2 regions of the Paenibacillus sp. genome follow, and region 2 is predicted to be linked to the other one. Evidence: riboswitches for the same ligand, from Rfam matches in the RefSeq annotation. Region 2 holds a riboswitch; the other holds the start of a gene.
The links. A riboswitch is a leader RNA that binds a small molecule or an ion and turns the genes downstream of it on or off. The one in region 2 is predicted to bind cyclic di-GMP.
Positions count from the first base shown of each region.

Region 1: it holds a riboswitch for cyclic di-GMP, as region 2 does, so the genes downstream of both, VE009_RS18240 (PAS domain S-box protein) here and VE009_RS02620 (helix-turn-helix transcriptional regulator) in region 2, are expected to answer to the same signal.

Region 1 is NZ_DASQNA010000033.1:154,698-166,232, forward strand. Features, by position in the region: gene VE009_RS18215 (hypothetical protein) at 1-307, shown strand, start outside; gene VE009_RS18220 (MoxR family ATPase) at 322-1,311, shown strand; gene VE009_RS18225 (DUF58 domain-containing protein) at 1,308-2,210, shown strand; gene VE009_RS18230 (VWA domain-containing protein) at 2,268-4,175, shown strand; gene VE009_RS18235 (VWA domain-containing protein) at 4,159-7,026, shown strand; cyclic di-GMP riboswitch class I at 7,217-7,306, shown strand; gene VE009_RS18240 (PAS domain S-box protein) at 7,374-10,922, shown strand; gene VE009_RS18245 (assimilatory sulfite reductase (NADPH) flavoprotein subunit) at 11,241-11,535, shown strand, end outside.
Region 2 is NZ_DASQNA010000007.1:332,276-343,810, reverse strand. Features, by position in the region: gene VE009_RS02675 (hypothetical protein) at 1-53, shown strand, start outside; gene VE009_RS02670 (SGNH/GDSL hydrolase family protein) at 68-727, shown strand; gene VE009_RS02665 (hypothetical protein) at 803-1,105, shown strand; gene VE009_RS02660 (GH25 family lysozyme) at 1,107-1,916, shown strand; gene VE009_RS02655 (hypothetical protein) at 1,919-2,164, shown strand; gene VE009_RS02650 (stalk domain-containing protein) at 2,252-2,908, opposite strand; gene VE009_RS02645 (hypothetical protein) at 3,512-3,766, shown strand; gene VE009_RS02640 (hypothetical protein) at 3,772-4,194, shown strand; gene VE009_RS02635 (M23 family metallopeptidase) at 4,208-4,894, shown strand; gene VE009_RS02630 (hypothetical protein) at 4,891-7,236, shown strand; cyclic di-GMP riboswitch class I at 7,306-7,408, shown strand; gene VE009_RS02625 (helix-turn-helix transcriptional regulator) at 7,499-7,708, opposite strand; gene VE009_RS02620 (helix-turn-helix transcriptional regulator) at 7,790-8,062, shown strand; gene VE009_RS02615 (Lrp/AsnC family transcriptional regulator) at 8,296-8,745, opposite strand; gene VE009_RS02610 (cysteine hydrolase family protein) at 8,867-9,439, shown strand; gene VE009_RS02605 (hypothetical protein) at 9,513-9,698, opposite strand; gene VE009_RS02600 (hypothetical protein) at 10,093-11,535, shown strand, end outside.

The sequences.
Region 1 (11,535 bases), on a different contig from region 2:
CCGCGGCACCGGCCCGGGAGGCTCCGGGGCAGGCGTCGGCGCCGGCTCGCGGGAGCTGGTCAGCACGCCGCGCGCGGCGAACGGCGGCGGCTCGCCGTCCGTCGATTCGGGACCGGTGCGCGGCGGCGGCGGCGACATTTCGGAAGGCGGCAGCGCTCCGGCGCTCGACGGCGCGGCGCGACCGTACGAAGAGGTGTTCGCGGAATACGAAGCCGAAGCGGCGCGTTCCTTGCCGCGGTCGACGCTGCCGCAAGGGATGCAGGAGCTCGTCCGCGATTATTTTACGGAAATTCAACCGAACCGGTGAACCGAGGAGGAGCCATGATCGAATCGATAGCGCAATGGGAAAAACTGCAGGAAGCCGCGGCGGCGATCCGGGAACAAATCGGCCGGGTCGTGGTCGGGCAGAAGGAAGCCGTGGAGCAGCTGCTGTGGTGTTTGTTCGCCGGCGGTCACGCGATTCTCGAAGGCATCCCGGGCCTCGGAAAAACGATGCTCGTCAAAACAGTCGCCGAGGCGGTCGATTTGTCGTTCTCGCGCATTCAATTTACGCCGGACCTCATGCCGGCCGACATCACGGGCACGAACTTGATTCAATTCGGGGAACGCGGCGAAACGTCGCACCGGTTTCAGCCGGGACCGATTTTCGGTCATCTCGTGCTGGCGGACGAAATCAACCGCGCGACGCCGAAGACGCAGAGCGCGCTGCTCGAGGCGATGCAGGAGCGGACGGTCACCGTCGGCTCCGTCACTCGGGAGCTGCCGCGCCCGTTCTTCGTGCTGGCGACGCAAAACCCGCTCGAGCAGGAGGGGACGTATCCGCTGCCGGAAGCGCAGCTCGACCGGTTCCTCGCGAAGCTGATCGTCACGTATCCGTCGCGCGAGGAGCTGAAGGAAATCGCCCTGCGCACGACGGCGGCGGATGCCCCGCAGGTTCGGAAAGTCGCCGACGGCGCGGCGATCGAAGCCATACAGGATACCGTCAAAAGGCTGCTCGTCGAAGGCGAAGTGCTCGATTACGCCGTCCGGCTCATCATGGCGACGCATCCCGCCGAGCCCGAAGCGCCGGAAGCCGTGAAGCGGTACGTCCGGTACGGCTCCGGTCCGCGCGGCATCCAGGCGCTGCTGTCGCTCGCGAAGGCGCGCGCGTTCGGCGCCGGACGAATGAACGTGTCGTTCCACGACATCGAGCAAGTCGCGCTGCCGGCGCTGCGGCACCGCATCTTCCTGACGTTCGAAGGGGAAGCGAGCGGCATGACGACGGACGCCGTGCTCCGCGAACTGCTGGCGTCGCTCGGAGGGCGCGCGTGAGCGCGGAGCGGCTCGGCCTCGACGCCGAAGCGCTCGTCCGGCTCGAACGGCTGTCGATCGCGGCGAACGTCCGCGTTCGCGGGGCGGCGCTCGGGAAGCGTCGATCGCGCCGGACGGGCTCGTCGCTCGATTTCGCCGATTATCGGCTGTACGCGCCGGGCGACGACGTCCGTCAAATCGATTGGAACGCCTATGGCCGAAGCGGCAAGCCGTTCGTCAAGCTGTTTCACGACGAGCAGGAGCTTCCGCTGCGGCTGTGGGTCGATGCATCTGCGTCCATGAACACGGGCGAAGACGCGTTCGGCGGCGGCAATAAGCTGGCGTACGCCAAACGGCTGGCCGCCTGCGTCGGGTATTTGGCGCTGTGCGGCTTCGACCGGGTGTCCGCCTTCGCGTTCGGCGGGGAGACGGCGGCGGAGCTGCCCCCGCAGCGCGGCAAAGGTTCGGCGCAGCGGCTGTTTCGGTTTCTGGCGGACGTCGAGCCGGGGAAGGAAGGCGACTTGTACCGGTCGCTGGCGCAGCCGAAGGCGCTGCCGCGCGGGCCGGGAATGACGTGGATTTTTTCGGATTTCTTGTACGAATCCGGCATCCGCGAAACGTTGAACGTGCTGCTCGCGGCGAAGCAGGAAATCGTCGTCGTTCAGGTGCTGTCTCCGGAAGAGCTCGATCCGCGCCTTGCGGGGGATGTGCGCCTCGTCGACGTCGAAACGGACGCGGGCAAAGAGGTGTCCGTATCGCCCCGAGTGCTCCGCTCGTACCGCGAGGCGCTCGAGGCGCACGTCGGCTCGCTGAAAGCGTACTGCCGCGAGCGGCATATCGCGTACGCGCTCGCTTCGACGGACGTTCCGGCGACTGCATGGGTTACGTCCACGCTGCGCGGCGCCGGCGCGCTCGCTTGATTTGACGCCGAGCAACTTTGTGAACGAAAGGAGGGATCCGCCATCCGCTTCGAGACGTTGTCCGCCCTGTGGTTCGCGCTCGCGCTGCCGCTGATCGCGTTGATGTATTTGCTGAAACGGAAATACGTCGATACGCCGGTATCGAGCCATATGCTGTGGAATAAAGCGCTGCGCGAGCTGGAGGCGAACCGCCCGTGGCAAAAGCTGCGCGCCCGGCTGCTCATGCTAATCCAGCTGCTCGCGGCCGCGCTGCTCGTTCTGGCGCTGGCGGGTCCCGCCGTCATGTCGGAGCGCGGAGGGGCGCGCCATCTCGTCCTCGTCGTGGACCGTTCGGCGAGCATGTCCGCCCGCGACGCGGCGGACGTTGACGGCGCGCCGCTCCGCCGGCTGGACGCGGCCAAGCGCAGCGCGCTCGCCGCGCTCGACGACGCGCCGCGGGACGCCGTCGTGACGCTGCTCGCCGTCGGGGAGCGGCCGGAGACGCTCGCGGAGAAGTCCGCGAACCGGAACGCGGTGCGCGAGGCGATCGAGCGGCTCGAGCCGACGTACGGCGCCGCGGCCTACCGCGAGACGCTGTCGCTCGCGGCCGCGCTGACGCGGGACGACGGCCCCGACGCGGCGATTCGATGGTTTACGGACGGACAGGTGCCGGAAGTGGTTTCTGACCTGGTCTTCGCGTCGCCCGTCGCGGTAGTCGAGCCGGAGACGGCGAACGGCGCGGGGAACGCGGCGGTGTCGCACTTCGGCGTCAAACGTAACGCGGCGGACGGCGCCGTCTCGGCCGCCGCTTCGATTCGCTATTGGGGCGAATCGCCGGCCGCTGTTCGCGCCGCGGTGTTCGCCGACGGACGGCTCGCCGCGGAGAAGCGGATCGAGGCGCGTCCGGGCGGCGCAGCGCCCGTCTACTTCGAAGGGCTGCCGCCGGCCGAGTGGTACAAATTGACCGTAGATGCCGGCGATGCGTTCGCGGCGGACGACGCGTCCTACGCGTTCCTCGCGGAGCAGCGCCCGAAGCGCGTGCTCGTCGTCGGCGACGGCAATATGTTCTTGGAGAAGGCGCTCCGGCTCGCCGGCGCGGAGGTGACGCTGGTCGCTCCGGATGCGGCGGACGCGTGGGCGGCGTCGTACCGGAACGAAAACGCGATGGACGCGATCGTCATCGACGTCGAACCGGAGGCTTGGACGCCGTCGGAAGCGTGGCGGGAGATGGCTGAAACGACGCCGGCGCTGTTCATCCGTTTCGGCTACGAGGGCCGGGAACGCGCGGCGCCAGCCGGTCCGTATACGGTCGAGACGCATCCCGCAACCCGGTATTTGTCGTTCGCGGATACGCATGTGGCCGCCGTATACGAGCCGGTGGGCGCGCCCCCGGGCAAACCGATCGTCGCTTCCCGGGAGGGCGTCCCGCTGCTGATCGCCGGGGAGGAAGCGGGAGTGCCGCGGCTGACCGTGACGTTCGCGCTGGAGGGGTCGGATTGGCCGCTTCGCACCGAGTTTCCGGTGTTCGTGCTCGGCGCGCTCGATTGGTTGACCGCGTCGCATAGCGGGAGTCTCGGAAGAGCCGTCGCCGGCGAACGGCTGTCGATCGCGTTCGCGCAGCTCGCGGCGGATGCCCGCTGGGAGCGGGGGGACCCGGCCGGGGAACCGATCCGGGCGGAGCTCGCGGACGGGAAGCCGGCCGAAGGGCAAACCGCCCCGGCCGAGCCAGGGCTGTACCGCCTCGTCGAGACCGACGAATCGGGTCGAGTGCTCGCGGCGCGTTGGCTCGATGTCGTGAGCGATCCGCGCGAATCGGCGCCCTCCGGCTTCGACGGCGCGTTCGCGCGCGGCGAGTCCGCGGAAGCGGGCGGCGCCGAGAGCGAGGAACCGCGGACGGCGGTGCCGATGTGGCGCTGGGCCGCGCTGCTGGCGCTCGCCGCCGTCGTCTGGGAATGGGGGGTGTACCGGCGTGGGACTACGACTTGAGACGCCGCTCTATTTGCTGCTGCTGCTTCCGGCTGCCTTATATTTGTATTGGGTATGGAAGTCGACCGCTCGCATGGACGGGCGCCGCCGGAAGGCCGTCCTCGCGGTGCGCGGGGCGGTCGTCCTGCTGCTCGTTCTCGCGCTCGCCGGACTGCAGACGGTCGCGGCGATCGAGCGGCAGGCGGTCGTGTTCGTCGCCGACCGCTCGGACAGCGTCGCGCGGGACGACGCGCTCGCGGCTTGGATTCAGGCCGCGTCGACCGCGAAGGAAGCCGACGACGCGGCAGGCGTCGTCTCCGCGGGGGCGAACGCGTCCGTCGAGCGGCAAGCGAGCGAAGCGGCGATAGAGCGGTTCGCGTTCGGCGGCGAGATCGACGGGCGATATACGCGATTGGACGAGGCGCTTCGACTGGCGGGCGCGCTGCTGCCCGAAGACGCGTCCCCCCGCATCGTGCTCCTCTCCGACGGGAAGGAGAACGTCGGCGACGCGGCCGCGCAGGCGCGGCTGCTTCGCGATCGAGGCGTCCCGGTGGACGTCGTGCCGCTCGCTTCCGCGCAGCGGAGCGACGCCGCCGTCGAGGCGCTGCGCCTTCCCGAACGGCTGTACAAGGGCGAGCGGTACGCGGTCGAAGCGGATATCGAGAGCACGTTCGCGGGCGAAGCGGTGCTTCGTATTTACGAGGACAACCGCGAAATCGCGAGCCGATCGATCGAGCTGACGCCCGGCGCGAACCGGTTCGTCCTGCAGGGCATCGCGTTCGAAGAAGGGCTGCATCGGTATCGGGCGGAGCTGTACGCCGAGCTCGACCAAGTGTCCGCCAACAACGCGGCGTACGGCTTCAGCCGGGTCGAAGGCCCTCCGAGAGCGCTGCTCGTCGAAGGGAGCGAGGGAGAGGCGGCGAACGTCGCGAACGCGCTCGACGCAAGCCTTATCCCCTACGAGCTCGTTGCGCCGGAGTTGCTGCCGCTCGAGTTGATCGATTACGCCGCGTACGATTCGATCGTGCTCGTAGGCGTGCCGGCGACTCGCCTGTCCGAACGGAGGATGCAATTGATCGAGCAGGCGGTTCGCGATTACGGGGTCGGCCTCGTCATGATCGGCGGCGAACAAAGCTATGGGCTAGGCGGCTATTTCCAGACCCCGATCGAACGCGCGCTCCCGGTATACATGGATTTGCGGGGCAAACGGGAGATGCCGTCGCTTGCGCTTATGCTCGTCATCGACAAATCCGGCAGCATGTCGGACGGCAAGCTCGAGCTGGCGCAGGAAGCGGCGGCGCGCACCGCGGAGCTGCTGCGCGAGCGCGACACGATCGGGGTGCTCGCGTTCGACTCCGCCCCGTGGTGGGTCGTCGAGCCGCAGCCGCTGACGGAGAAGGACGACGTCATCGAACGGATCGGTTCGATCGCGGCGGACGGCGGCACGGACATTTACCCCGCGGTGGCGGAAGCGTTCGCGAAGGCGAAGGACATCGACGCGCAGCGCAAACATATCATTTTGCTTACGGACGGCCAGTCGGCGTCGAACCAGAGCTACGAGGCGCTGGCGGAGCAAATGGTCGAGGCCGGCGTCACGCTCTCGACGGTGGCGATCGGCAACGACGCGGACCAGCGGCTGCTCGAGCGGCTCGCAGGGCTGGCGCAAGGTCGGTATTATTTTACGAACGATCAATCGACCGTTCCGGCCATCTTCAGCCGCGAGGCGGTGCTGATCTCGCGAACGTATGTCGTCGACCGCCCGTTCGTCCCCGCCGCCGCGCAGGCGCCGGATTGGCAGCCGCTGTTCGCGGGCGGCCTTCCCGAGGTGCGGGCGTACGTCGCGACGACGCCGAAGGAGACGGCGGAAGTGGCGCTCGCAAGCCCCGAGCCGGACCCGCTGCTCGCGCGTTGGCAATTCGGCGCGGGCAAGGCCGTCGCATGGACGAGCGACGCCGCCGGGAAATGGGCGCCCGATTGGGTGAGCTGGGATCGGTTCCCCGAGACGTTCGCCGGCATCGTCAAGTGGACGTTCCCGGCGTTCGGCGCGGCCCCGATGGAGGTCGAAACGAAAATTTCCGGGAACGAAGCGGACATTCGCGTCCGCGTCGGCGACGCCGATCGCGCGGAGTTTGGAAATTTAGTCGCGACGGTGACGGACGAAGCGATGAACGTACGCCAGGTGGAGCTGGAGCCGACGGCCCCGGGCGAGTACGCCGGTCGAGCGGAGCTGCTGCAGCCGGGCGCGTACTTGGCGCGGATCGAGCGATCCGGCGGCGGGACGGAGGAGGGACCGACGTCCGCGGCGGCGGTCGCCGGCTTCGTCGTCCCGTATTCGCCGGAATACCGCATCGGCGGCCGAGACGGCACCGAGGCGCTCGTACAAATCGCAGAGCTGACCGGCGGGCGGGTGCTCGATTTCGAGCGGCCGGAGGACGCGTTCGCGGCTCCGACAGAGCCGAAGCTTCGCGTCGCCGGTCTACATCGCGAGCTGCTTGCCGCAGCGCTCCTCCTGTGGGTCGCGGATATCGCGCTCCGGCGGCTGCAGCTCACGCGGACCGCGCTGCGCCGCTTCATGCCGCGGCGGAGCGCGCGCGGCGAAGCGGTCCCGCCGACGGAACAGCCCGGGGCCGCGACGGCGGCGGAGCGGCTGCGGCGCAAATTGTCGGCGGAGCGCGCCGCCCGCCCAGAGCAGCCTTCGCGGGCCGCGCATCCGTCGGCGCCCGCATCGCCGAAGGCGCAAGCGCCCGCGCACCCTGCTCCCGCGCCGCCGCCCGCACCCCCCGCGCCAGCCGCCGATCCGTCGAGTCCGGAAGCCGGGACAGATCGGATGAGCCGGCTGCTCGAGGCGAAGCGGCGCCGCGGGAGATTATAAGACAAGACCGAATCCCGGCGACCTCGCCGGGTATTTTATTTTTTATAAAAATTAAAGCGCTTTAATTCAAATTGTCGAACGTTGACGATTCTGATAAGCTTGGAAAACCTCGCTAGCCGGCGTTCGACGAGAGTGTTCGTCAGCGGAATCGACAGAAATCGGGAAAAGCAAAAAACGTCAAATGGATTCGTTGGTTTCAGGGCAAACTTGTCGAAAGACAAGGACGCAAAGCTATGGGGCTGCAGCGCGTCAACGCGACACGTAACGCCAAGCCGCCGCGATGGAGGAACGCGATCCGACGGCGGCCGAAATGAGGAGCAGCCGTATTTGATGTGGAGGTGAGAGGCGTGTCCCCAAACGAAGAGCTGTTGCAGAACGTTTTTCGGGGTATCGCCGACCCGATTGCCGTCGTTGCCGTCGAAGACGGCGGGGATTGCCGCTTGGTCGCTTGCAATCCGGCTTCGACCGAGGTCGGATTTTTCAAAGAAGAAGATATCGGCCGGCGGATCGCCGACATGTTCCCGCCGGAACTTGCCGACGAGCTTATTCACTCGTATCGCGAGTCGGTTCGAAGCCGCAAGCCGATGACGTATCAGCGGGAAGTTTCGACGCCGAAAGGGAGCATGCAATACGAAATTACTTATCATCCTTTGGTGAAGGATGACGGATCCGCGATGATCATTATTACCGTCAAAGATATCACCGAACGGGTTAAGCAGGAAAACGTCATTGAGAGCCATCGCCGCTTCATGGAATCGTTCATGGACAACATGAGCGACGCGGTGTTGATCACGGATCCCGAATCGAACATTCTTCACGTGAACGAAGGCTTCGTCCGCATGTTCGGCTGGTCGAAGGAGGAGCTGATTGAGCGCAATGTCTTTCGCATCCCGTTCGTTCCGGAACCCGAGCGTTCCGATTCCGCCGAATTGCTCGCCAAGGCTTGTTCGGGCCGGCCGACCGCCAATTTCGTCACCAAGAGACTTCGCCGCGACGGAACGGAGGTCGATGTATCGCTGTCGCTGTTCGCCGTGCCGGATGCGGAAGGGCGGCTGATCGCGTTCGGGGGCATATACCGGGACATCGCCGAGCAAATGGAGCGGGAGCGGCAGCTTGCGATCGACGAGCAGCGGTATAAGTCATTGTACGACCGCAACCCCGACGCCGTCTTCGAAATCGACCCGGAAGGCAAATTCGTCGGCGTCAACCCGCAAGGGGGCAACATCGCCGGGATGGATCCGAAGGAGCTCGTCGGCATCGAATTCGCTCGCCTCGTGCATCCCGAAGATTTGCCGGTCGCGGTCGAGCAGTTTCATAGGGTCATGAACGGGGATGTCGGCGATTTTCAAATCCGCGTGCTTCGCATCTCGGACCAATCCGTCGCGTTTATGAAAATAACGACGATGCCGATCTACGTGAACGGGGAAATCGTCGGCATGTATGGCATCGCGAAAGATATTACGGACAAGGTGCGCGCGGAGAAGGAGCTCGAAGTGAGCGAGCAGCGGTACCGATCGTTGTTCGAAAGGAACCCGGACGCCGTCTTTTCCTTCGATCCGGAAGGCAAAATCTTGACGTATAACAAACGCACAACGGAAATCTCCGGTTATACGAAGGAAGAACTGCTCGGACGTTCCATCCTGCCGTTTTGCCATCCGGACGACGTGAACTTGGTGCTGTCCATGCTGGAGCGCGTCTACCGAGGGGAAAGCGTCAATTACGAGGTCCGCATTTGGCATAAGCTGCGGAACGATTATTTCATTATGAACGTAACGAACTTGCCGGTCGTCGTCGACGGCGGCATCGTGGGCGTATTCGCGATCGCGAAAGACGTCACGCCGCTGCGGCAGGCGGAGCGGGAGCTGCAGGAGAGCGAGCAGCGATATAAATCGTTGTTCGACCATAACCCGGACGGCGTATATTCGCTCGATTTGGAAGGACATTTTCTCAGCTTTAACGAAACGATCCAAGAAATGCTGGGTTATTCGGAAGCGGAGATTGCGGGCCGTTCGTTCGCGCCGTTCGTGCATCCAGACGATTTAGCGCATGTTTGGGAACATTTCCAGGCTGCCGCCAGAGGAGAGTACCGCCAGTACGAGCTGCGGTGCATCCCCAAGCACAAAACGACCTATATGACCTTATCCGTAAAAAATTTGCCGATTTACATTAACGGCGAAATTCGAGGCGTGTTCGGCATCGCCAAAGATATTACGGAATTTAAGCAAACGCAGCAGGAGTTGATCGACAGCGAAGCGCGTCACAGGAAGCTGGTCGAGCTGTCTCCGGACCCGATCATCGTGCATCGCGACGGCAAGCTGCTGTTTTGGAACCGGGCGGCGATCGAGGTGTTCGGCGCGGGGGCCGGCGGCAAGCACGACGACGTGACGATTGCGCATTTTGTCGCTCCCGAAGATCTGGAGCGCGCCAGGGGATTCGAACGGCAGATTCATGAGGCCGGAGACTCCAAAGAACCGCAGGAATTCGTGCTTAGGCGTCTGGACGGCTCCACGTTCCATGCGGAGCTGATCGGCACACGCTTGGACTATAACGGCGAGCCTGCGACGCTCTTGATCGTGCGGGATATCACCAAACGGAAAAAGAGCGAACAGCTGATCGAATATATGGCGTACCACGACGCGTTGACGGGACTTCCGAACCGGGTGCGGTTCCGCCAATTGGTCGAAGAGAGGTTGAAGGAGCCGAACGGAGCGATGTTTTTCATCGATTTGGACCGGTTCAAATGGATCAACGATACGCTCGGCCATCGCATCGGCGATCATTTGTTGAACGAGGTGAGCCGGCGATTGAAGGTTTGCGCCTGCGGCATCGTCTCGAGGCAGGGCGGCGACGAATTTACGGCCTATTTGCCGGGCTCGGATCGCGCGCAGGCGGAGGCGAAGGCGCTGGAGTTGATCCGGAAGCTGTCGGAGCCGTATTTGATCGAAGGGCACGAGCTGTTCGTTACGCCGAGCGTCGGCATCAGCTTGTTTCCGGGGGACAGCGCTGACGTCGAATCGCTTATTCAGCATGCGGACGCGGCTTTGTACGAAGCCAAGGAAAGCGGGGGGAACGCTTACTCGTTCTTCAGCGAGGAAACCGATCGCGCCAATAGTATCAAAATGAACCTTAGCAAAGAACTGCGCAAAGCGATTGCGCTGGACGAGCTGTATCTCGTCTATCAGCCGAAATACGATCTGCAGGAGGGGCGCATCGTCGGCGCCGAGGCGCTCGTTCGGTGGAACCATCCGGAGCGGGGCATCGTGCCGCCGGACCAGTTCATTCCTTTCGCGGAAGAGACGGGGCTCATTTTACCGATCGGCGAATGGGTGCTTCGCACCGCCTGCCGCCAGACGAAACAGTGGCACGACGAGGGGCACCGCTTCAACATTTCGGTAAACTTGTCCGTCAAACAATTTTTACAAAACAATTTCGTCGAACAGATCAAAAAAACGTTGGACGAAACCGGGCTGCCGCCGTCATGCTTGAACCTCGAAATCACGGAAAGCGTTCCGATGCTCGATTTGGAGTCCTCCATCGTGAAGCTGAAGCGCGTCAAGGAGCTGGGCGTCACGATTTCGTTGGACGATTTCGGCACGGGGTATTCGTCCTTGAATTATTTGCGCCTGCTGCCGTTCGATTTCCTGAAGATCGACAAGTCGTTCATTCAAAACATGCACCAAGACGCATTCCATGCTTCGATCGTCCAATCGGTCATTACGATCGTTCATCACCTGGGAAGAAGGGTCGTGGCCGAGGGGGTCGAGACGAAGGTGCATCTTCACATGCTCGAGCAATCGGATTGCGACGAGGCGCAGGGATATTATTTGAGCCGGCCGATCGAGGCGAAAGCGTTCGAACGGCTGCTCGAGCAAGCGACGGTCCGGCGGGGAGGTTGACCTTCCGGCGAAGCGGCGCGGCAAAAGCCGGGTCGCGTTTGACTCCGAAAACGGATGAGTGCGGCGGCCGGGACCATGCGCGAACCGGGCCGCCGTTTTCGTATGCATCGCTCTCCGTCGTCGGCCGCGGATAACTCCGACCGAATTGAGCCAACCTTTCCTTGTACATACCGTACTGCTTTATTAGTAATATTGATAGTTCCTATAAAGTCCTTTTCATTGCATGCTGCCGCTACCTATGATAGGTTCAATAGAGGAAAAAATTAATGGAATCAAATTACTCGGAATTACAGACGAAAAGTGGCGAGGTGTGTTCGGTTGGTACTTCAAGTTACGAATAGTCCATTTACTCAGGAGCAGGTCGAGCTCCTGAATCGATTGCTGCCCACGCTGACGGAAGCGCAGCGGAATTGGCTCGGCGGATATTTGGCCGCGCTTCAAGGCGCGGGAGCTCCTGCCGCGGCTGGCGCTCCGGCGGCTGCGGCGCCGGCGGCGATCGCCCCGGCCGTTCCCAAAGAAGTGACGATCCTGTTCGGCTCGCAAACCGGCAACAGCCAAGGACTCGCCAAGAAGACGGCCGCGAAGCTGAAGGAACAAGGCTTCGAGGTGACGC
Region 2 (11,535 bases):
CAAAATCGCCGCTTATTACGTTCGACAACTTGACAATTAAATTAGCCGAATAGGGGGCGGAGTGTATATGATGACAAGAGGTTGGATTTCGTCGTCTTATATTACCGAGCCGCTGAAAGGCAAAAGAATAGCCACCATCGGTTCATCCAGTATAGACATCGGGCATACACCTTCCGAAAAAAACTATATCGAATTGATAGCGGAGCGGACAGGTATAACTATTCTCGACTACGCTGTATCGGGGTCGACCTTGACAGCATCGACGGAAGACTACGCCGCAGAATCGAGCAACCAACTCAAAAAAATTGACGACCTCCCCACGTCCAACGTGGACGCGATTCTGTTGCAGCCTGCCGTAAATGATGACAATAATAACCGACCATTAGGAACTTGGGAAAGCACATCCGTAACAGAGGTTTACGGTGCGCTTCATCTTATGTGTAAGAAACTGTATGATAAGTTCCCGACGCTGCCGAAGGGCGTTATAACCGGGCAATACTACGGAACGAAAACGGCACAAACGAGCGCATACCAACAGGCTATCAAAGAAGTTTGCAATTATTACAGCATACCTGTGTGTGACCTGCATCACGAGGGAAACACACCGTATTCTTATCCTGCTTGGCAGACGGTTTACGCTTCTGACGGGTTGCACTTAAATGTTTCAGGGAATGAGGTTTTGTCCCGCAGAGTCGAGGCATTTATTAGGCAGATGTTCGGGCACTAACGAAGTTCGATAGCTCCATAACGAGTCCTTGCCTCGGAACCGATCCGGGGCTATTTTATTTTCGGGGGTGCGGACTTGGATACTGCAACACTCACGGCAATCATCTCATTAGCTGCAGCGGGAAGTGGGATTCTCTTGGGTTGGCTTGGCCGCTCCCGAGCCATTCGCCAAGACACGGTTGCTGAAGCCAGCAAGGATGCCCGGCTGCACACGGATATGGAATACATCAAGCGCGGCATCGACGACGTCCGGATCGAGCAGCGGGCGCAGGGGCAGAGATTTGAAGCACTGGCGGAGCGGGTAACCCGGGTTGAGGAGTCCACAAAGCAAGCTCATCACCGGCTGAACCGATTAGACGGGCAAGGAGGAGGACAGTAAAATGCAAACCAGAACGGACAAGCATATCAAGGGGATCGACGTCAGCCGGCACCAGGGCGCGATCGACTGGATGAAGATGCGCGCCGCGGGCGTCCAGTTCGTCTACATCAAAGCGACCGAGGGTGTGACGTACACGGATCCGAAACTGAAAGAGCACTACGCCGGCGCGCGCCGCGCGGGGCTGAAGATCGGCTTCTACCACTACGCGCGCATCTATAACGATCCGCGCAAAGAAGTCGAAAATCTGCTCGCCGCCACGAAGGAACTACAGCATGACCTGCCGTTCGCGCTCGACATCGAGCGGAACGAGGACGATTTCGAGAAGCATCGCGACAAGTACAATCGGACGTTCATCACGGACTTCTGCCGGCGCTGGCTGCAGCACCTCGAAAAACTCACCGGTGAGAATCCGATCGTTTACACGTATACCGCGTTCACGAAGACATACCTGGACAAGACGCTGTCGGCGTGGCCGGTCTGGATCGCACATTACGACGTGAAGACGCCAGGCGAGAACGGTGTGTGGGACCGGTGGGCGATTCACCAGTACACGAGCAGCAACGACGGCCTGCCGTACAACGGGCGTCTCGACGTGAACGTTATGGAGCCGGATTTCCTGAACTGGAACGCAAAGCCGTTACCGGCTATCCAGCGGCGTATTGGCGCCGCCGTGAACGGCCAGCGCGTCGGAGACGGATACCTGATTAACAACGTGTCTTATCTGCCGGCGCGCGTGATTGCGGAGATGTTCGGAGCCCACGTCGAGTGGGATGATCCGACGGTCGATATTACGAAAAAGGAGACGAAGTAGCCATGGACTTCCAAGCGTACGATATTGCACTCATCCCGTTGATTGTCGCATTGGTCGGTGTCATCCAAAGGTTCGGCGTCAGACCGCGTCTACTGCCGGGTGTGGCGCTCCTACTCGGGCTCGCCGGAGGGTTTATCTACGTCGCGCCGAACGACCCGCGTCAGGCTGTTCTCGTCGGTCTGGTGATGGGCCTGTCAGCGATCGGGGCCTACTCCGGAGTGAAAAATACGGTGAAGAAAAGGGAATAAATAGCCTTTTTAGAGGCAAGCTATACGAACCTCCTAGAGAGTCGAAACCCCCGCTGGCCGTATTGGCTGGCGGGGGATTTTTTATTTTTATTCGAGGATTATTTCAGTGACAACATCTTCACTCAGGTCATTATAGTTCGCATCGTATGCAGGTTCTACAAACAGATTGAGGCTTTTTATATCCAGCACGTTTCCTTTCGCCTCATAGAAATACGTTCCTTTACGGACGACTTTGCCTTTGTATTCTCCGCTCATCGTATCGTATGTAAGGCCGGTTATTTGCTCCTTAGTGTCGGTCACGATTTCGCCGCCGGGGTACCAGGTGACCGTATTGTTAGAAGTGTTTTCAATCGTCATTTCAAGGAGAACTGCATTTACGGGCTCATAATGATCGTCGTACTTGTAAGCCGGATCTAGTGTAACCTTGGAAATTTTCATTACCATAGGACCGCTTTGTAAGGTTACGTCGACGTTAAATGATTTTGCACTAGAGGCTGGGGACGTTGTCGTCGCATTCTTACCAGTGATCGTAATCGTGTTCGTCACAGGGTCGAAATTCACTTCCGCGCCAAGTAACTCCGCTGCAGATCGGAGCGGAACGTATGTCACTCCGTCGATCAGTTTTGTTTCGGCTGCGGATACCTTGCCGTTAACGATGAGCGTGAGTTTGGTGGCTGCGCTTGCGGCAGATGCCGAAACGATTGCCGTTAGCGCTACAAGAGTAACAATTCCCCATTTTTTCATAAGATCCAATTTCCTCCCCTTTGTAGGTAACCAATGGTAGTATACACCTACGGATGGCGACCGGGAAAGGTTTCATTTTCGGCATATTTCCTCGCCGGCGTTCGTATGCATATAGGGATCATAAAGCGTTGCCTGAACGCGATCAGCGGTGGCAACGCTCAAGACCCTGGAAAACTCGCTGTACGACATTTGTCGGACGCCATAAAGCGCCCGTCCGTCAGACGCTCTGTCTTGCGGATTTTTTTATGGCCAGAAATCATCCGGGTTTACGTTATATCCCATTCTCCGCAGAGCTCCGATAATTTTCACCTGCGTCTTCTCCCCAGGTCTGATGTTCTTCCGACCATCGCAAAGGTCCGAGATCCCATCCCGACTGACTCCGCTTTTCTTTGCTACCAGCTCCTGCGAAAGCTCCGCGTCCGCGTCGATAAATTTACCGAGCCGGGTCCGCGGTTTACCCAATCCGAACATAAGTCCAACCTCCCCATGCTTTTCTAGCAATAGGGTGGACAACTCTATGAAAAATTATTCAAAAACTCCGAAACATGGACAATCAATTAGTCATACACATGTATCACAACCGTCAGACGGAGGGTGATGCGAATGTCGGGCAAAGAAAGGGAGAAGATCGAGGCGCGGCTGAGGAAGAACCGCGACGCGGACCTGCGGCAAGCGACGGCCGGAATTAGCGCCGGCGAGCTCTCGGAAATGGTCAGGGATGGCTTACGCTACATGCTCGGGATTCGGACGAAGAAAACCATCCAAATTGTAGAGCAGCCGATCGTCGCACAACAGCCACGGCCAATCCCGGTCGCAGGCAAGTCGGCCGTCTTCCGGCCCAATAATCAATCGAGGTGAGAGCTATGGCACGTACGGAGGTAATCCCGTTCCGTGAGTTCGTCCGGGGCGAATGGAAGCCGAAGACGACGGTCGAGATCATCGTCGAACACTTCGACCGGAACAAGATCGTTTACCGGGTCGCCGGCGTCACGGCGACGCTGTGCCTGGCGGGCGCCGACCTGAGCTTCGCGGCCGACGCGGTGTCGGCATTCGCTCCGACGACACAGGATGCGATCGACGCAAAGGCCGAGGCGATTTACCGGCCGCTGGTTGGGATCGGCAAATGGGTGATCGTGTTCAAAGGGGGATTGGACACGGTGACGAACATGGTTCAGGGAGATATGATCTCGGCGCGCAAGAATTTCCTTGGGTATCTGCTGGTTTACGTCATTCTGCTCGGGCTGCCCTGGTGTCTGGAACAGGTCGAGGGGATCTTCGAGGTGTAAGGAGGGACACGGCATGCCTATGAAGTTTCGTCTCACGTCGCCCTACGGCACCCTCGAAGAGGTCCGCGACGGCCGGGTGCACACCGGCATCGACCTCGCCATGCCGCGCGGCACGGAGCTGCACAGCGTTGCAGACGGCGTCGTCGAGCGCGTGGTCGACTACGGCGCCGAGAACATCGGAAAGGGCGTCATTCTCCGCCTGGACGACGGAACGAGGATCGTGTACGGCCACATGGATAAAGTGACCGTCCACGACGGGGAGCGGATCCGCGTCGGCGAGCTGCTCGGCTTCAGCGGGAACACTGGCCACTCGACCGGGCCGCACCTGCACTTTGCCATGATGCGGGGTGGAGAGTGGATCGATCCGACGCCGATGGCGGAGACGGTCGACAAGTTTAGCGGGGGTGGCGTGGGCTCGGCGCTTACCGCACCGATCAGGGGTCTCGCGGAGCGGGCACTCGGCAGCACGGTCGGCGAGGCGAAAGCCGCAGTGAGGGGCCACATTCAGGAGCAGATCGTTGACTGGCTGGCCGCGACGGGGAACCTTCTCGTCGACGCGATCTACCCGATCACACTGATTGGATGCGGGTTGGGCATCGTCCTCGGGGTCGTTGGGCTCAAAGATGGGTACCGCTGGAGCGGGATCCTATTCACCGTGTATGTATTGGTCCGATTTTTCGTGAGAGGTGTTGCAGCATGAAGTCCGTCCCGATCCGCAACGTGCTGCAAGTCGTCCGCCCGGAGTATGCTTTTCTAAGACTCAAACCAAATAATTCGATTCGGAACCAAGCCACGCACAAAATCGCCCGGGCAATCGCTACGCTATACAAGAACATACTTGAGAACGTGAAGCGGGAGGAGGAGAAGCTCATCAAGGTGCTCGGCCGCGAGTTTTTGCTCGGTACACGGTACAGCGTGACGGCGCCGGCCAAGGTCAGCTATTACGTCTACATGGAGCGGCAGCGCATCGAGTTCTATTTCATCGTTCCGCGCCAGCACCTCAGTTTTCTGCGAGAGAAGATCACAGACGTCTGGACCGGCGTCACGATCGAGGAGGTAGACGCACTGCCGGAGTTCGGCGTAGGCGCGACGAAGCTGCAGCTGCATTACGAGAAGGAGGACGCCCTCAGCCTGGCGACGGACCGCCGCAACAACGACCTGCTGCTGAGCAACCTGAACGTTGTTGAGCTCCTCGAGGAGGGTGACAAGGCTGCGGTGTTCTATAACTTCCTGCCCGGCTCCCAGTTCTCCTGGCGCGCCACGTACCGCCATACGATCGACAAGGTGAACCGTCACATGCCGGTCGACCGTAACAAGGCGGGCCTCGGCTACGCGGCCAAGATGGCGCTTTCGGTGGCCAACACGCTGCTGTCGGAGATGGGCGAGGTGTTCACCGGAAAGAAAGCAAAAGAGACGCGTACGAACCTACTGGAGGGGCTGATCGAGCGCCTGAACGGCGGCAAGGCTATCAGCGAGTCTACGCAGCGGAAAGCCGGCGCGACGATCCTGAACACGGAAATCGTGGTCCTCAGCGAGAGTGCCGACGGTCTCCGGCAGCGGAACGCGGCGCGCAGCCTGGCGCAGAGCTTTGACACGATCTCGGAGGACAACAGGCTCGCGTATAAGCCGTACCGACGTACGTTCCACTTCACGGACTACACGCTGCATGCAGAGCGGAACAAGATCGGAGACCAGGAGGCGCAGAACTTCATCGCTCTGCCGGGGCGCGAGGTGCTTGAGCGTTTTGCAGGGATTGAGCGGGTGGAGACGCAGGAGACGGAAGTGCCGGAGGATTTGCGGCATGGCGTCATGTGCATCGGTACGAACACGTACCGCGGCCAGGAGCAGAAGGCGTACCTCTCGACGGACCGGGAATACCGGAACCTGACGCTGGTGCTAATCGGTCCGACGCGCGCCGGCAAGTCGACGCTGCTCGGGAACCTCGGCGCGGACGCGATCCGAAACGGTGAGTGCATGATCGTCTTCGACTTCATCTCGAACTGCCAGCTCAGCAGCGAGATCGCCGCGCTGTTCCCGCCGGAGAAAGTTCTGAACATCGAGTGCGGGGATCTCCGGAAGCTGCAAGGGCTCGGCTACAATGAGATCGGCCGCAGCGCGGATCCACTCCGCCAATACGAGAACGCGAAGATGTCGGCGACGCAGCTGCAGACGCTGGTCAATGCGATCGCGACAAACGATGCGCCGCTGACGCCAAAAATGAAGCGTTATCTGCAGGCGGCTGCGCTCGTCGTCTTCATCAACGGTGGGGCTATCCGAGACGTATTCGAGGTGCTGCAGGACCACGAGGCGCGCGCCGTAGCAATCAATGCGGCGCCGGCCTCGCAGGCGGAGCTTCTCCGCAAGCATGCCGCGAGTCTCGCCGAGCTCGATGAGACCGACAAGAAGGGCGTCGTGACCGGAACGAAGGATTCGCTTATATCCGGCATCATCGACCGCATGAACGAGCTCGAGGCGAACACGTACCTCGAGATGATGCTGCAGAAAGATACGGCCGGCAATATCGACCTCGTAAAGGAGATCCAGAAGAACCAACTGATCTGCATCCGGATGCCGGAGCGCGCCTACCCGACGGACGCCGAGAAGGACGTCATCTGCACCTACTGGATGTCGAAGCTCCGACTCGCGCTCCAGATCCGCGACTACCAGATCCCGGACCGCTCGAAGCATACGAAGGTGAACATGGTCATCGACGAATTGTACCAGGTGCGCACGACGGAACGGATGCTGAAGGAGAATCTAAGCCGGCTCGCAAAATTCAGCTTGAAGCCGATCATCAGCTGCCACTATTTGAACCAGATCAACATCATCCGAGACGAGCTCCGGAGTGCCAACGCTTCCTACATGCTGATAAGCGGGTGCGATAAGAAGAACTATGCGGAGCTGCAGAGTGAGCTGTATCCGTACCAGGAGGAGGACCTGCTCAACCTGCCTCGGTACCATTCCCTCAACCTGATTAAGAACGCCGATGGGTACGCACGGTTCATCACGAAGCTGCCGAAGCCTGTTCGAAATGCCACCTAGATCAAGCCACATAGATAAATATGGAATATTAACTATATAAAGAAATGTAAAAAGGTGTTATATTTGTATGTAACGAAATGGCAAAGCCGGTGAAAGCCGGCGGCGCAAAGCTAAAGGGGCTAAGGAAACAGCGAGAAGTGACTTCTGAGATCTATGCCAGCCAGCTGCCGAATGGCGAGGTGAATGGACTTCTATGAGAACAACTTAACGTATAGCTTAAGTCTGGTCCGGAGGAGGAGCTATTAAGCCCAACCGCCTGCTTTTAATCTTCAATCAACTCGATCAAATCGTCCATCGAACAGTTTAAAAATCTCGCTGCTAATTTTAACTTCATGACAGACAGTTGTCGCTTTCCATTTATAACCTGAGAAATATAACTCTCGGTTACGTTTAAATAGTCGGCCAACGCGGCTTGTGTTTTTCCGGTTTGATCGAGAATTTCAGGCAGGCGGCTCCTCAACCGGAGCGCCATCTAACACCTCTTATTTAATTTATTTGTATTGGAAAATTATACACATACTTTTTCAGCACGTAAACGGGAGGCACTTCAAGGATGTCGTATAAATTAACGCTTTGCGCTGCGAGAGAAAATGCGGGCCTATCGCTTGAGGAGGCGGCCAGCTTGGTCGGTATATCGACGAAATCGCTTTTACGTTATGAAATGGATAATAGGAAAATGGAATACGACAAGGCTCTGGAACTATGCAGAATATACGGCGTTTCCCTCGATCACATTCATATTGGGATTTCTCAAGACCACGGTGATCGCAGTGGAAGTTCGGGGGGGCAACATGGGGCAATTATGGGGCAAGTTAATTCATATTGATGATAAACACGGGTTTAATGTGAACTGAGCTATCGGCAATAATTACTGATACAGCCGCAATTTTAAATTCTCAGATCGGCAAAGAAATACCCACGCCACAGCTTCCCAAGCTGGTAGCGTGGGTTCGATTCCCATCACCCGCTCCATACATACGACACTAAGATCCCTTATTGCATAAGGGATCTTTTTATTTTACTCGGTTGAGTGCTTAACGGATGATGATTTAGAATATGCTATTCTTCCGATGCTGCAGTCAACGGATTGCCTTGTTTGATCTCTTGTATTGACAGATTTAAACTATAGTTCCCGTAATCGAGAAGTTTATCAAGGAAAAAATTCAGTTGATCTTGGGATTTAACTTTTATTTTTAAGTGGTAACAGCCTTCCCCTGAGATTCGGTGAGCTTCAACCACCTCGTTTCGATCATGAATAAAACGAATAAACGAAACATGATCTGCTGTTTTCATATGAATAATGACAAACGCTGTATAAGAAAAACCTAATTTCATTTCATCGATTATGAGAGAATAGGCTTTAATTACACCACTTTCTTCAAGTTTCTTAATACGATTACCTACGGCTTGCCCAGTCATATGGATTATTTCGCCTAAGTCTTTCCATTGAATGCGCGAATTTTCGGATAATAGCTTGAGGATATAAAAATCAATATGATCAAGTTGCATATATATAAATCCTTTCACCATGAAATCATTTGACTTAAAAGTGTTTCACCAAAGTATCGTCCAAAATCAAAATATTATTTATGATTTTATTGTAACTAAATATTTTGATGAGGTGAATAAAGTGAGCGTAGCTTTGATCATAGTCGATATTCAAAATGACTATTTTCCAAATGGAAGGATGGAATTAAGCAATCCAGTAGAAGCAGCCGATCATGCAGGTAAAATTCTTGAATGGTTTAGACAAAACAACCCCAATATCTTCCATGTTCAGCATATCTCGAATCACGAAGGGGCAACATTCTTCCTTCCCAATACAGAGGGAGTCAAAATAAATGAAGCTGTTCTACCTCTGGAACACGAAACGGTGATCACGAAAAGCACACCTAACAGCTTCTTCCAGACCGATTTAGAAGCAAAGTTGAGGGGGCTTGAGGTGACCAAGCTAGTGATTGTTGGTATGATGACGCATATGTGTATCGATGCCACAGTCAGAGCTGCGATGGAGCTAGGTTTTAGTTGTACGCTTATTGAAGATGCTTGTACTACAAGGGACTTACCTTATAGAGATAAGATCGTGCCAGCTGATCAGGTGCATTATGCCTTTGTAAGTGCACTTAACGGAGTATATGCCAATGTAATTTCGACCGAGGAGTTCCTGAAACAAGAAGCTAACTCGATCTTGAAGAACAACTAATTTTGTCAAAAACCACTCCCCATTTGTCAGGAGTGGTTTTGTCTTTATGGGTCTAACTAACGATATATGTAAACTAAACGACCTTAACCGGCAGCTCCTGCAGCGCTTGTTCCACCAGCATGCTGCATAAAGCAGATCCGTTTACGGGCGTTTTTTGTGTTTGGTCATGCGGTTTGGACAAGAAGAGATCGCAAGATACGTTATGTATATTTAAATGCTGCAATAAGGTTCTAACGTCAATCACGATCTTCTGTTCCATGGGTTTCTCCCCTTTTTGAAAATATTGCCTTTATTTAACATACAGCATGTTCCAAAAAAGTGGCAACGAGGAGGAAAAAAATAGAATCTCCAGGACTAGAAGTAAGCAGAAAGAAGCACGACGAAGGTTCCCCTTTTCATTGCGACTTAGCATCATTGGAGTAGAACTTTATGAAAATTTTGTCGAAAATTTCATGTCGCATGCATTTACAGAAAGGTGGAAGGATGATACATTTAGTGCATAGAATGATACGGTATGTATCTTAACCGATTTTGTCGAACGTGCCGTCAGCGATGTTTTTCGCCGGCATTTTTCTTTTTGCACTTCGAAAAGAGCGGTCAATGGTCGGCACCGTTCGTTTGACGTCGATCCTATGAATTGGAGGCGTTGAAGTATGAGGAGGAAGCCCGGGAAGGCGTTGAAGGCGGGAGCGGTTTCTTTGCTCTTTGTCGGAGGATTCGCCCAATCGGCGATGGCAGGATCGCCGACTTCGTTGCCGGAGCCGGTCAGCGCTGTCGTCGGAACCGATAGTCGGGGAGGGGCGGCGGAGAGCGTCAAAGCAGCCGGCATCGACGTCAATTTGTTGAAGGATGACGATAACGACTCGTCGGGCGACGGCGATCTTGTCGGCATCGGGGCCAACCTATTGTCGGTTAAGGAAGACGGCGCTTCGGCCGGCAGTGACAATGTTAAGTTGGATGTCCAATTGCCCGGGAACGGCAAAGCCGCAAGCGTCGACGCCGATGTATTGTCCAGCGGCAGCAGCAGCGCTTCCAGCAGCGGCAAGGCGGCGAACGTGAACGCCAACGTTCTCTCGAGCGGCAGCAGCAGCGCATCCGGCAGCGGCAGCCTTGTCGGCGGAAGCGCCAACGTATTGTCCAGCGGCAGCAGCCAAGGCTCGGGCACGGGCGGCACTGCCGGAGTCGGCGCCAACGTATTGTCCAGCGGCAGCAGCCAAGGCTCGGGCACGGGCGAGGCTGCAGGCGTCGGCGGCAACGTTCTGTCGAGCGGCAGCAGCCAAGGAACCGGAACCGGCGGGCTCGCTGGCATCGGCGGCAACGTACTATCGAGCGGGTCGAGCGGCGCGGCGGGTTCCTCGAGCGACGGGGTGGCCGGTCTAGGTGCGAATGTGCTTTCCAGCGGCAGCCAGGCGACGGGAACGGGCGGATTAGCCGGCGCGGCCGGCAATATGTTGTCGAGCGGCAACGGCAAAGCGACTGGAACCGGCGCCGGAGCCGGCCTCGGCTTGAATCTGCTGACGAGCGGCGGGAATGCGTTCGGCAGCGGATTGCTCGGCATCGGCGCGAATTTGCTCACCGGCGGTTCCAACGCTGAGCCGCCACCGCCGCCGCCACCACCGCCGCCGCCACCACCGCCGCCGCCGCCGCCACCACCGCCACCGCCGCCACCGCCACCGCCGCCACCGCCGCCGCCAGATGACGGAGGCAACAACGGGGGGAATAACGGTGGCAATAACGGAGGTAACAATGGGGGCGATAACGGTGGCAACAACGGTGGCAACAACGGTGGCAATAACAACGGAAGCAACAACGGAGGTAACAATGGCGGCAATAACACTGGCGGAGGCAGCGGCGGCAACGAAGCAGAAAACGGCCTCCCGTTTCCAAGCAATAACGATCCCGGCGGAAATGACGGCAGCCCGGCAGACAGCGGCGGAAGCGGAACGTCCCATACGAAGCCCCCGAGCAGCAAAATTACGCTCGGCGGTCTCCCCGATACGGCGACGTCGCATATGCTCATGATGCTGGCCGGCATCGTTCTGACCGCCTTGGGTACCGTCTCCTTCGGTCCGGCGAGACGATATTTTAAGCAGAAG